DNA from 3 places in the Fontibacter flavus genome. Region 2 is predicted to be linked to each of the others. Evidence: riboswitches for the same ligand, from Rfam matches in the RefSeq annotation. Region 2 holds a riboswitch; each other region holds the start of a gene.

Region 1 (3,116 bases), on a different contig from region 2:
CCAAATACCATTCGCAATATTGACCTTAACTTTAGGGTCCACAGTTTTGAGATAGGAAGTAAGACTTTTGACTGCCAGGTTGGCTTCTTCTTTAGAAAGTCCATGATAGGCGAGTACATCCATGTATTCCTGTAATACATCTCCATCGTTTCCATTCATTGTCATAGAAAGAGCTTGATGGATACTAAAGGGACCTGTGAAGTAGTTGTCCAGGTTTTCTTTTTCCATTTCCTGAAAAAAGCGGACTGCAAAATCTGCATTACTCTGAACAACTTCTGATTCTGTTGCTGTCATTTGTCTAAGATTGGCTTCAACAGGGCCCATATCTGCATCCTGTACAGGATTGCATGAAGCTGCTACCAAGAAAAATGCGATAATCAGTAGGATGAAATTTTTCATAATGAATGGATTTTATACCCTAAAGACGAAAAGTTAGGTGATTTTGCTACAGGAAGACTAGAAAAAAATCGGAGGGCAGTTTTATTGTCCTCCGATTAAACATAGATATCCTAAACGAGCGATTTGTAAATTCGATGTTATCTGGACTTTTCTAAGGCACTTTCTACATCCTGAATGATGTCATCTACGTGTTCTAAACCGACAGAAAGCCTGATGAGTCCATCTGTTATGCCTACCCTTTCCCTTTCCTCTTGAGTAAGCTTACTGTGAGTGGTGGATGCAGGATGGGTGACGATACTTCTACTGTCGCCAAGGTTTGGTGTAATGGAAATCATCTGTAGATTGTCAATGAATTTTTGGGCTCGATGGATTCCTCCTTTCAAATTTAGCGTAATGATACCCCCTCCTGCTTTCATCTGCTTTTTGGCAAGCTCATACTGAGGATGACTTTCCAAAAAGGGATATTTTACAAATTCCAGATCTTTACTTTCCTGAAAGTACTTGGCAGATTTCAAGGCATTGTCACAATGTCTGTCCATTCTGAGAGCCAATGTTTCCATACTTTTGGAAAGGACCCATGCATTAAACGGCGACATAGAAGGACCGGTGTGTCTGGTAAAATAAGTGACTTCACTAATCAGTTCTTTATTACCCAATATCAATCCTCCCAAGACCCTTCCTTGTCCATCGATGTATTTGGTGGCGGAATGAGTTACTATATGGGCTCCCCATTTAGCGGGTTGTTGCAGATAAGGGGTGGCAAAACAATTATCCACTACTAAAATCAGGTTATGAGCTGCTGCGAATTTCCCGGCCCATTCTAGGTCTATGATTTCCAGGCCTGGATTGGAAGGGGTTTCAATAAAAAGCATTTTGGTATTTGGCTGTACAAGTTTCTCCCAGTTGGCGATATCTGAAATGTCCCCATATGTAGAAGTAATGCCCCATTTGGGAAAAACTTTGGTCAACAGTTGATGTGTTGATCCAAACAATGACCTTGAAGCTAAAATATGATCTCCTTGCTGAAGTAAGGAAGCCATACTTCCAAACATGGCAGCCATTCCTGAAGCAGTTGCTATTCCGTTTTCTACTCCTTCTGCTGAGCAGACTTTTTCAATGAGTTCAGCAAGATTAGGATTGGAATACCTGGAATAAATATTTCCTTCAATCTCATCCGCAAACATTTGTCGGGCTTCTTCAGCACTTTCAAAAGTAAATGAAGAGGTAAGGTAAATGGGAGAGGAGTGTTCCCTTTGATTTGATTTGCCATTGGAAATCCTGATGGCATTGGTTTCGAAATGACTCATAGACAAGTAATGTATATTTATTTAATGAGTGGGGAAATACTTAATAAATCTGTGTTTGGAACTTTTAGATCAATCAAATTTAACATCCTGTAAAAAGGAGTGTCATCTGAAGAAGAAATGCTTGTTTTGAGGAGTGAATTCAAAACGACCCTAAAAATGGTTATGGGTAGCTGGGGAAGGAATAATTCTTTTTTGTGCATAATGTCTAATTTATAGTTCCCTTTTTGGGCAGGTATTGGCACCTTTTCTAATGCTAAGAATGGTTGCCAGAGGTTCATAGAGCCTGTTCTCTCGCCTCTTCTATATAAATCAATAAACTGAAGTGTTACAAAGTAAAGCTTGGAATTGCTGAAAAACAAATTTTAAACTTTGTTCTGTTTATTTATTCAAGGTTATTAGGGTTGAACTGAATGCTGAAATAAGGTGGTTTAGTCGTAATTGTTGTCGGATTATAAAGCTTTCATGTTTCGAAATCCGACTTTTTTTTATTTTCTTATTTCCCGATGCTTATCTCTCAATTTTAGTCATTAAACTGCGTCATTGTCATATTAATTCCCACCGTACAAAAACTCAGGATCATGTCAATTGCCTTATCCATGAAGATTGGTAATTCATCTATTTCTTTTTGAGACCATCGTCCTAGAACATATTCAACTTGTTTTCCTTTTGGAAAATCATCTCCTATACCAAAGCGTAATCTGGGATAATCCTGACCTCCACAAAGAGCTTCAATGTTTTTCAAACCATTGTGACCTGCTGCGGAACCTTTGGCGCGCATTCTTAGCTTTCCAAAGGGGAGTGCCATGTCATCTACAATGACCATGATGTTTTCTTTTGGGATGTTGAGTTCCTTCATCCAATAATTGACAGATTTTCCACTTAGATTCATGTAAGTGGTAGGCTTGATCATATACACCTGCCGGCTTTTATATTTAAAATTGGAAATGAAGGCTAATCGGTCGCTTTTCCATTGAGCATCATATTTATCCGCCAGTCTATCTACTGTAAGAAAACCAACATTATGTCTGGTAAGCTCATATTCAGGACCAATATTTCCAAGTCCTACTATCAGATATTTCATCGAATTCTGTTTTTAATCGGGGTTGGCAAAAATAAAAAATCCTGCTTAAGGAATAAGCAGGATTTGATAATATGGTATTCGAAAACTGAATTATTCAGCTTTTTTACCTCTAAGTGCTCTTGGAATACCGATAGTAACGATGGAAACGTTAGGGCTGGTAAGGATTTCGAATCCTTCCGCCTGCAATTCGCCTACTTTGAAAGATTTACCCAAATCCAATCCTGAAATATCAACCTGGATTTTGTCAGGCAGGTTAGCAGCCAAACCTTTAACAGCTAATTTTCTGGTTTTGATTTCCAATTTACCACCTTTTTGGATACCTGGAGAAG
Region 2 (3,116 bases):
CCTACATTGGCTAAATGAGAGATAAGCTTGAGCTTATTGATAAATTGGCTTGTACTTTCCTTATCACCTCTGATTTCAAAACTCAATACGCCTCCAAAGCCGTTTTTCAGGTATTTTTTTCCTAACTCGTGATAGGGGGAGGATTTTAATCCCGGATAATTTACCTTCTGGACTTTTGGATGGGTTTCTAGCCATTTTGCGATTGCTAAAGCATTGTCTACGGTACGTTGAACTCTCAGAGAAAGTGTTTCAAGCCCTTGTAAAAGCAGGAAAGAATTGAATGGACTTATTGCCGGGCCAAAATCTCTAAGACCTTCAACTCTTGCACGAATGGCAAATGCAATATTGGGCAATCCAAGTGGATTGTTTTCTCCAAACACATCCCAAAACTTCAGGCCATGATAGCCTTCTGAAGGTTCGGTAAACTGTCGAAATTTACCATTTCCCCAGTTGTAATTTCCGCCATCGATGATAATACCGCCAATGGAAGTTCCGTGTCCACCTATCCACTTCGTGGCTGATGCTGTGACGATATTGGCGCCATGCTTTAGTGGTTGAAAAAGGAAGCCTCCTGCTCCAAATGTATTGTCAACAACAAGTGGTAAATCAAACTTTCGGGCAACTGCAGCGATTCCTTCAAAATCCGGGATGTTAAACTCAGGATTACCGATAGTTTCAAGATAAATGGCTTTAGTCTTATCGTCAATCAGTTTTTCGAAGTCTTCTGGATCACCTCCTTTAGCAAACCTGACATCTATTCCGATTCTTTTGAATGCAACCTTGAACTGATTATAAGTTCCTCCATAGAGATAGGGGGTGGAAACAAAATTGTCTCCTACTTCAAGAATGTTATTAAGAGCTAAAAACTGTGCGGCTTGACCTGAAGCTGTTGCCAGTGCGGCAACGCCACCTTCCAAAGCAGCAACTCGCTGTTCGAAAACATCCGTTGTAGGATTCATGATCCTGGTATAGATATTTCCAAACTCTTTTAGTGCAAAAAGATTGGCGCCATGCTCAGCTGAATTGAAAACATAGGAAGATGTTTGGTAAATAGGGACAGCTCTAGAATTGGTGGTAGGGTCAGGCGATTGGCCTGCGTGAAGCTGCAAGGTATCAAAGTGATAATTGGACATGGTGGTAAAAGATTTGAAGTGAATAGAAAAGGTTAAACTATATCTAACAAGATAAATAGAAATGACTGTAAGCCATAGAAAATTACATACACATGTAATTCAGTGCAATTACATAGTGGCCTGATAAAACTGATTCTTTTGGAAAGCGTCTTTGTAAATTCATAGCGATTAGAATTTATATTTCCAGTTGACGATACTATCAACCGGCAGGAATTGGCACCTTGGATTTTCCAGGTTGCCAGAGGGTCATAGAGCCTGTCTCTCGCCTCTTCTTTATAAATCCCCGCACTCAAAAAGTGAAAGGATAATGCAAATTAAAGAGGTACTTTTTGGATATGCAAGGTCTTCAATAATTATTTTATTAATGAGGGGTTAAATGTGAAAAATTGGCATTTATTTCGCTAGAATTGGTATTAAATTATACTTCGAATACTTTATGAAAATGAAAACCATGCAGTCTGAACGTAAAGTGTTTAGCTCCAGTATTTTGTCGAAACCTGCCACATCTCTAATGATGTTTTTATTGCTCTTGGTCTCTTTGACCAGCTGCCTGGATGACGATCTATCTCTTGTTTCTGAAATCCAACAGGATTTTGAAGGCATCACAAAGGTCGAAGTTGAAGGTGATTTTCTAGATGTGGAATATACCGGAGTGTCCGGCGTACAAAATTTGAATCTAGATGTTGCTTTATTATCTAATTCAGCCAAGAAGTTTGAAGTGGAATACAGGGTGATAGGCAGTACACTCAGAGTATTTGTGTCGACCAACAACAGGTTGTTCAGTGGAAGTGCAAAAGGAGAAGGAACTATCAAATTGACAGGACCGAGAAATATGCAATTGGATTTGGAGGTCGATTCTGGAAAATTGACAGTACAAAATGTCGTGACCACCTCTTCTGAATTTGAAGTTGAGTCTGGAGAATTATTTTTAAGGAATGTCACCATTCCAAATTTGGAAGTCGATATTGCTTCAGGTACTGGATTCATGCAAGATATTGTCGGCAATATAATGGTAGATCTAAGTTCCGGAAAACTAGAAATGCTTCAAGTAGAAGGGAATATTGAAGCTGAAGTCGCTTCAGGAGAGATCCTCATGAAAGATGTGAATGGATTTGCTAAAGCCAATACCAGCTCTGGGAAAATAGAAATGAACAATGTGAAATCAATTGGGGAGATTTCAGTGTCTACCGGTCAACTATTTGCAACCAATTCAGGGCTGAGTTCTCAGACGGGATTAAAAGCAACTTCAGGTAATATTTATATTCAGACGTTCAGTAACCTTAGGTCTTTCAATTACAATATTACCACAGGAAGTGCCGGATCAGCAAAGGTAGGGGATGCCCAATCATCAGGATCTTTGAACATCAATAATGGAGCATCCCAAACCATCAGGGGTGAAGTGACCTCAGGTAAAATAGAAATTGTCAATTAAAGACCTTCTCTACTTTTACTGCTGTTCCTGCAGCAGTCACCATGAGCATTCCGTCACGGATAGTTTCATAATCCAGGTCAATACCGATGACGGCATTGGCGCCAAAGGCTTTGGCTTGCATTTCCATCTCTGCCATAGCCGTAGCCTTGGCTTCACGCAATACCCTTTCATAGGCGGCAGATCTTCCACCGACGATGTCGGTAATACTGGCAAAGAAATCCTTGAAAACATTGGCTCCTATGATTGTTTCCCCTGAAACAATGCCTAAATAGGCCGTTATTTTGTAGCCTTCGAGTTGGTTTGTAGTGCTGACTATCATACTTATAAATACAAGAAAAAACCGCAGTCAAAATTGGCTGCGGTTTAAACTTACTTAGCTTTTAATTCTTTTCCAAACCTGGCGATCTTTCCAGGAATTCCTGGTACAATTTGATGTGCCTGTTGCTCATTGGAACTCTGTATCCATCTATGAATACGTGTCTGATTTGGGTTTTGGTTTCGAAAGGATCTCCGGTAGCTACCAACAAGGTGGCATCTTTACCTACTTCGAT
Region 3 (3,116 bases), on a different contig from region 2:
TTTTTTGATAGTTTTGGCCTGGTTGATAAACTCTTCTTCACCGTTTTTCAAACTGATTGAATTGACGATCCCCTTACCTTGGATACATTTCAATCCTGCCAAAATAATCTCCCACCTCGAGGAATCGATCATAATGGGGATTCTGCTGATTTCAGGCTCAGAAGCAATCAGGTTTAAAAATTTTTGCATCGCTGCCACACCGTCTAACATCCCCTCGTCCATACAGACATCTAAAATCTGGGCTCCTCCTCTGACCTGTTCGAGCGCAATTTCCAATGCTTCATCATACTGCCCGTTCAAAATCAATCGGGCAAATTTTTTGGAACCAGTGATGTTTGTTCTTTCCCCAATATTCACGAAATTGATTTCAGGAGTGAACACCAAAGGCTCCAGTCCTGACAGCTTTAAAACATTATATTTCTGGATCTTAGTCATCACCATTATTTACAAGTTCCACTTTTCTTGGTTGATATTTATCTGCAATCTTGGCAATTGCGGCAATATGCTCCGGCGTAGTGCCACAGCACCCGCCTAATATATTGACATAACCTTCTTTGGCAAATTCCTCAATCTGTTTGGCCATATCCTCTGCATCTTGATCGTATTGACCAAATTCATTGGGCAAGCCCGCATTGGGATAGGCTGACACTAAAAAAGGTGCATTTTCCGACATCACTTTTAGATACGGCCTTAATTCTTTAGCACCTAAGGCGCAGTTTAATCCCACACTGAATAATGGAATATGGGAAACTGAAATCAAGAATGCTTCTGTAGTCTGCCCGGACAGAGTCCTGCCTGATGCATCCGTAATTGTCCCTGAAACCATAACTGGAACACCACCTTCTTCAGGATTAAGAGGGATATTTTTTTCTTCAAAAACCTCCTGGATAGCATATAATGCTGCTTTGGCATTCAGCGTATCAAATATGGTCTCTACTAAGAGGATATCTGCCCCACCGTCCAGAAGGCCCTGCACCTGTTCTTTGTAAGCAGCTGCCAATTGGTCAAAAGTAATGGCTCTGTAACCGGGATCATTCACATCCGGCGAAAGGGATGCTGTTTTATTGGTCGGGCCTAGGGCACCTGCAACAAATCTCGGTTTTTCGGGATTTTTGGCGGTAAACTCATCAGCAACTTCCCTGGCGATTTTTGCTGAATGGTAATTAATATCATAAGCCAAGTGTGAAAGCCCATAATCTTCTTGCGCAATGGAAGTCCCACTAAAGGTATTTGTTTCTAATATATCTGCTCCTGCCTCAAGGTAAGCTGCATGTATGGATTTGATCACATCAGGTCTTGAAAGTGATAAGAGATCATTGTTACCTTTAAGAGCCTTGGGATGATTGGCCAATTCTGGTGTCCTAAAATCCTCTTCAGACAGTTTATATCGCTGAATCATGGTACCCATGGCACCATCAAGGATAAGGATTTTTTTCTTTGCTAAGGAAAGTAATAACTCGCTTCGGTTCATAGTCTAATATAATAAAAGCTTATGCGAGTATAACCGGATGAAAAAGGAATTCTTCCGCTCATCTTTTTCCGGCATTTCCGGAAAGGGATTTAGCACCTTGTCATTCAGGTTGCTAAGACGTCATAGGGCCCTTCCCTCGGTCTTTCTCGATAAGCAAGTTCAAAGGTAATTCCTAATCTTGAATTATATTACATTTTTTCAAATTTCTTACATAAATATCGAGAACTATTCAACATTGAGAAAGTTTTCTTACAAATTCCCCATTCTTAAAAGTTATTGTTTGATTTGCAGATTCACTCCGTTATTTTGTGTAACATAAAAATCCAAGCCTCCTATGAATAAAGCAATCCTTTTTCTGATTGTATCTGTTTTGCTTTCATGCACAAAACAGGAATCTTCCACTCAACAGCCGCTACCGCTTGAATGGAATGCAGAAACCAGAATAACAGAACTTGGTATCCAATTACCCGAAGCAAGTTCTCCTGTTGCCAATTATGTCAACGCTGTTCGTGTTGGAAACCTACTTTTTTTGGCTGGGAAAGGACCAAATCTTCCAAATGGAAATTACATCACAGGAAAAGTAGGGGAATCATTAAGCATTGAAGAAGGGAAAGAAGCGGCAAGATTAGTTGGAATAGCGCAATTAGCCGTCTTGAAAGCAGAGTTAGGAGATCTCAACAGGGTAAAAAGAATTGTAAAAGTTCTTGGAATGGTCAATTGTGGGGCTGATTTCACCCAACATCCACAGGTCATCAATGGTTTTTCCGATCTAATGGTGGATGTATTTGGGGAAAAAGGAAAACATGCCCGGTCAGCCGTCGGCATGAATTCCTTACCTATGGATATTGCCGTAGAGGTTGAATTGATAGTGGAAATTGAAGATGACGATAAATGATCAAAATGTCAATTAAACCCACCCGAAGAAAACTCAGAAACGCATTAAATGCTAAGGCCTTACTCCCACACTGAATTGAACATATGGATTGGCCATATATTTGAACATGGCCAATCCAGCCAATTGATAAGGACTCAGAGGCACTTCATAACCGGCATGGGCTCCTAAAACAAGATCAAAGATTTTTTTTGAGGATAAAGGAATTCCATAGGTGATAAAAACTTCAGGCTTGGCCATTGCACCATGACTTCTTAAATAACCATCATGATCAGGTTCTTCGAATAATCTTGGAAAATCAGGTTTATTGTTACTGGTCAGGGAATATCTTAGATTTCCGAATCCAAGCCCGGCCAAGGCTCCAATTTCCAGATTTCTAAGGTCAAGAAATTTCATTCCTCCATTTGCATAAATCCTTACACTGTTTAGACTATGCGTCTTTGTAGCATTCGCCCTTCCGCCATAACCTAAATTGAAAACATCCACCCCATATACCAGGTTTTTATTGTATCCAAGAATTTTCACTCCCCAGTTGTTGGGTCTTCCTGAAAATGGCTCCAGGCCATTTTCCTTCAAATGTGTATTAAAAGCATCTGGAGAAGTGAAGTGCAAACCATAAAAGAGATGTGCTCCAAGACTTGCATCCTTGTAGAAGAATTTGTAATCCGGCAAGGTCAGTCCAGCCCCTAATCTTAAAAATGCCCCTGATTGAATATTGTTGAAATTGACACCATTTAATTGCCAGGAATCCTC

What was found. Region 2 has a riboswitch for S-adenosylmethionine ahead of ACFFIP_RS03685 (O-acetylhomoserine aminocarboxypropyltransferase/cysteine synthase family protein). Riboswitches for the same ligand answer to the same signal wherever they lie in the genome.
Region 1: linked by a shared signal. The riboswitch ahead of ACFFIP_RS02885 (trans-sulfuration enzyme family protein) and the one ahead of ACFFIP_RS03685 (O-acetylhomoserine aminocarboxypropyltransferase/cysteine synthase family protein) in region 2 are both predicted to bind S-adenosylmethionine.
Region 3: linked by a shared signal. The riboswitch ahead of ACFFIP_RS03055 (homocysteine S-methyltransferase family protein) and the one ahead of ACFFIP_RS03685 (O-acetylhomoserine aminocarboxypropyltransferase/cysteine synthase family protein) in region 2 are both predicted to bind S-adenosylmethionine.

What each region holds. Positions count from the first base shown of each region.
Region 1 is NZ_JBHLWI010000006.1:16,431-19,546, reverse strand. It holds gene ACFFIP_RS02890 (serpin family protein) at 1-399, opposite strand, end outside; gene ACFFIP_RS02885 (trans-sulfuration enzyme family protein) at 537-1,706, opposite strand; SAM riboswitch class I at 1,914-2,017, opposite strand; gene pth (aminoacyl-tRNA hydrolase) at 2,227-2,787, opposite strand; gene ACFFIP_RS02875 (50S ribosomal protein L25/general stress protein Ctc) at 2,878-3,116, opposite strand, start outside.
Region 2 is NZ_JBHLWI010000007.1:47,678-50,793, reverse strand. It holds gene ACFFIP_RS03685 (O-acetylhomoserine aminocarboxypropyltransferase/cysteine synthase family protein) at 1-1,133, opposite strand, end outside; SAM riboswitch class I at 1,306-1,415, opposite strand; gene ACFFIP_RS03680 (DUF4097 family beta strand repeat-containing protein) at 1,585-2,565, shown strand; gene ACFFIP_RS03675 (YbjQ family protein) at 2,558-2,884, opposite strand; gene ACFFIP_RS03670 (amidohydrolase family protein) at 2,946-3,116, opposite strand, start outside.
Region 3 is NZ_JBHLWI010000006.1:63,613-66,728, forward strand. It holds gene metH (methionine synthase) at 1-435, opposite strand, end outside; gene ACFFIP_RS03055 (homocysteine S-methyltransferase family protein) at 428-1,471, opposite strand; SAM riboswitch class I at 1,527-1,627, opposite strand; gene ACFFIP_RS03060 (RidA family protein) at 1,806-2,366, shown strand; gene ACFFIP_RS03065 (hypothetical protein) at 2,418-3,116, opposite strand, start outside.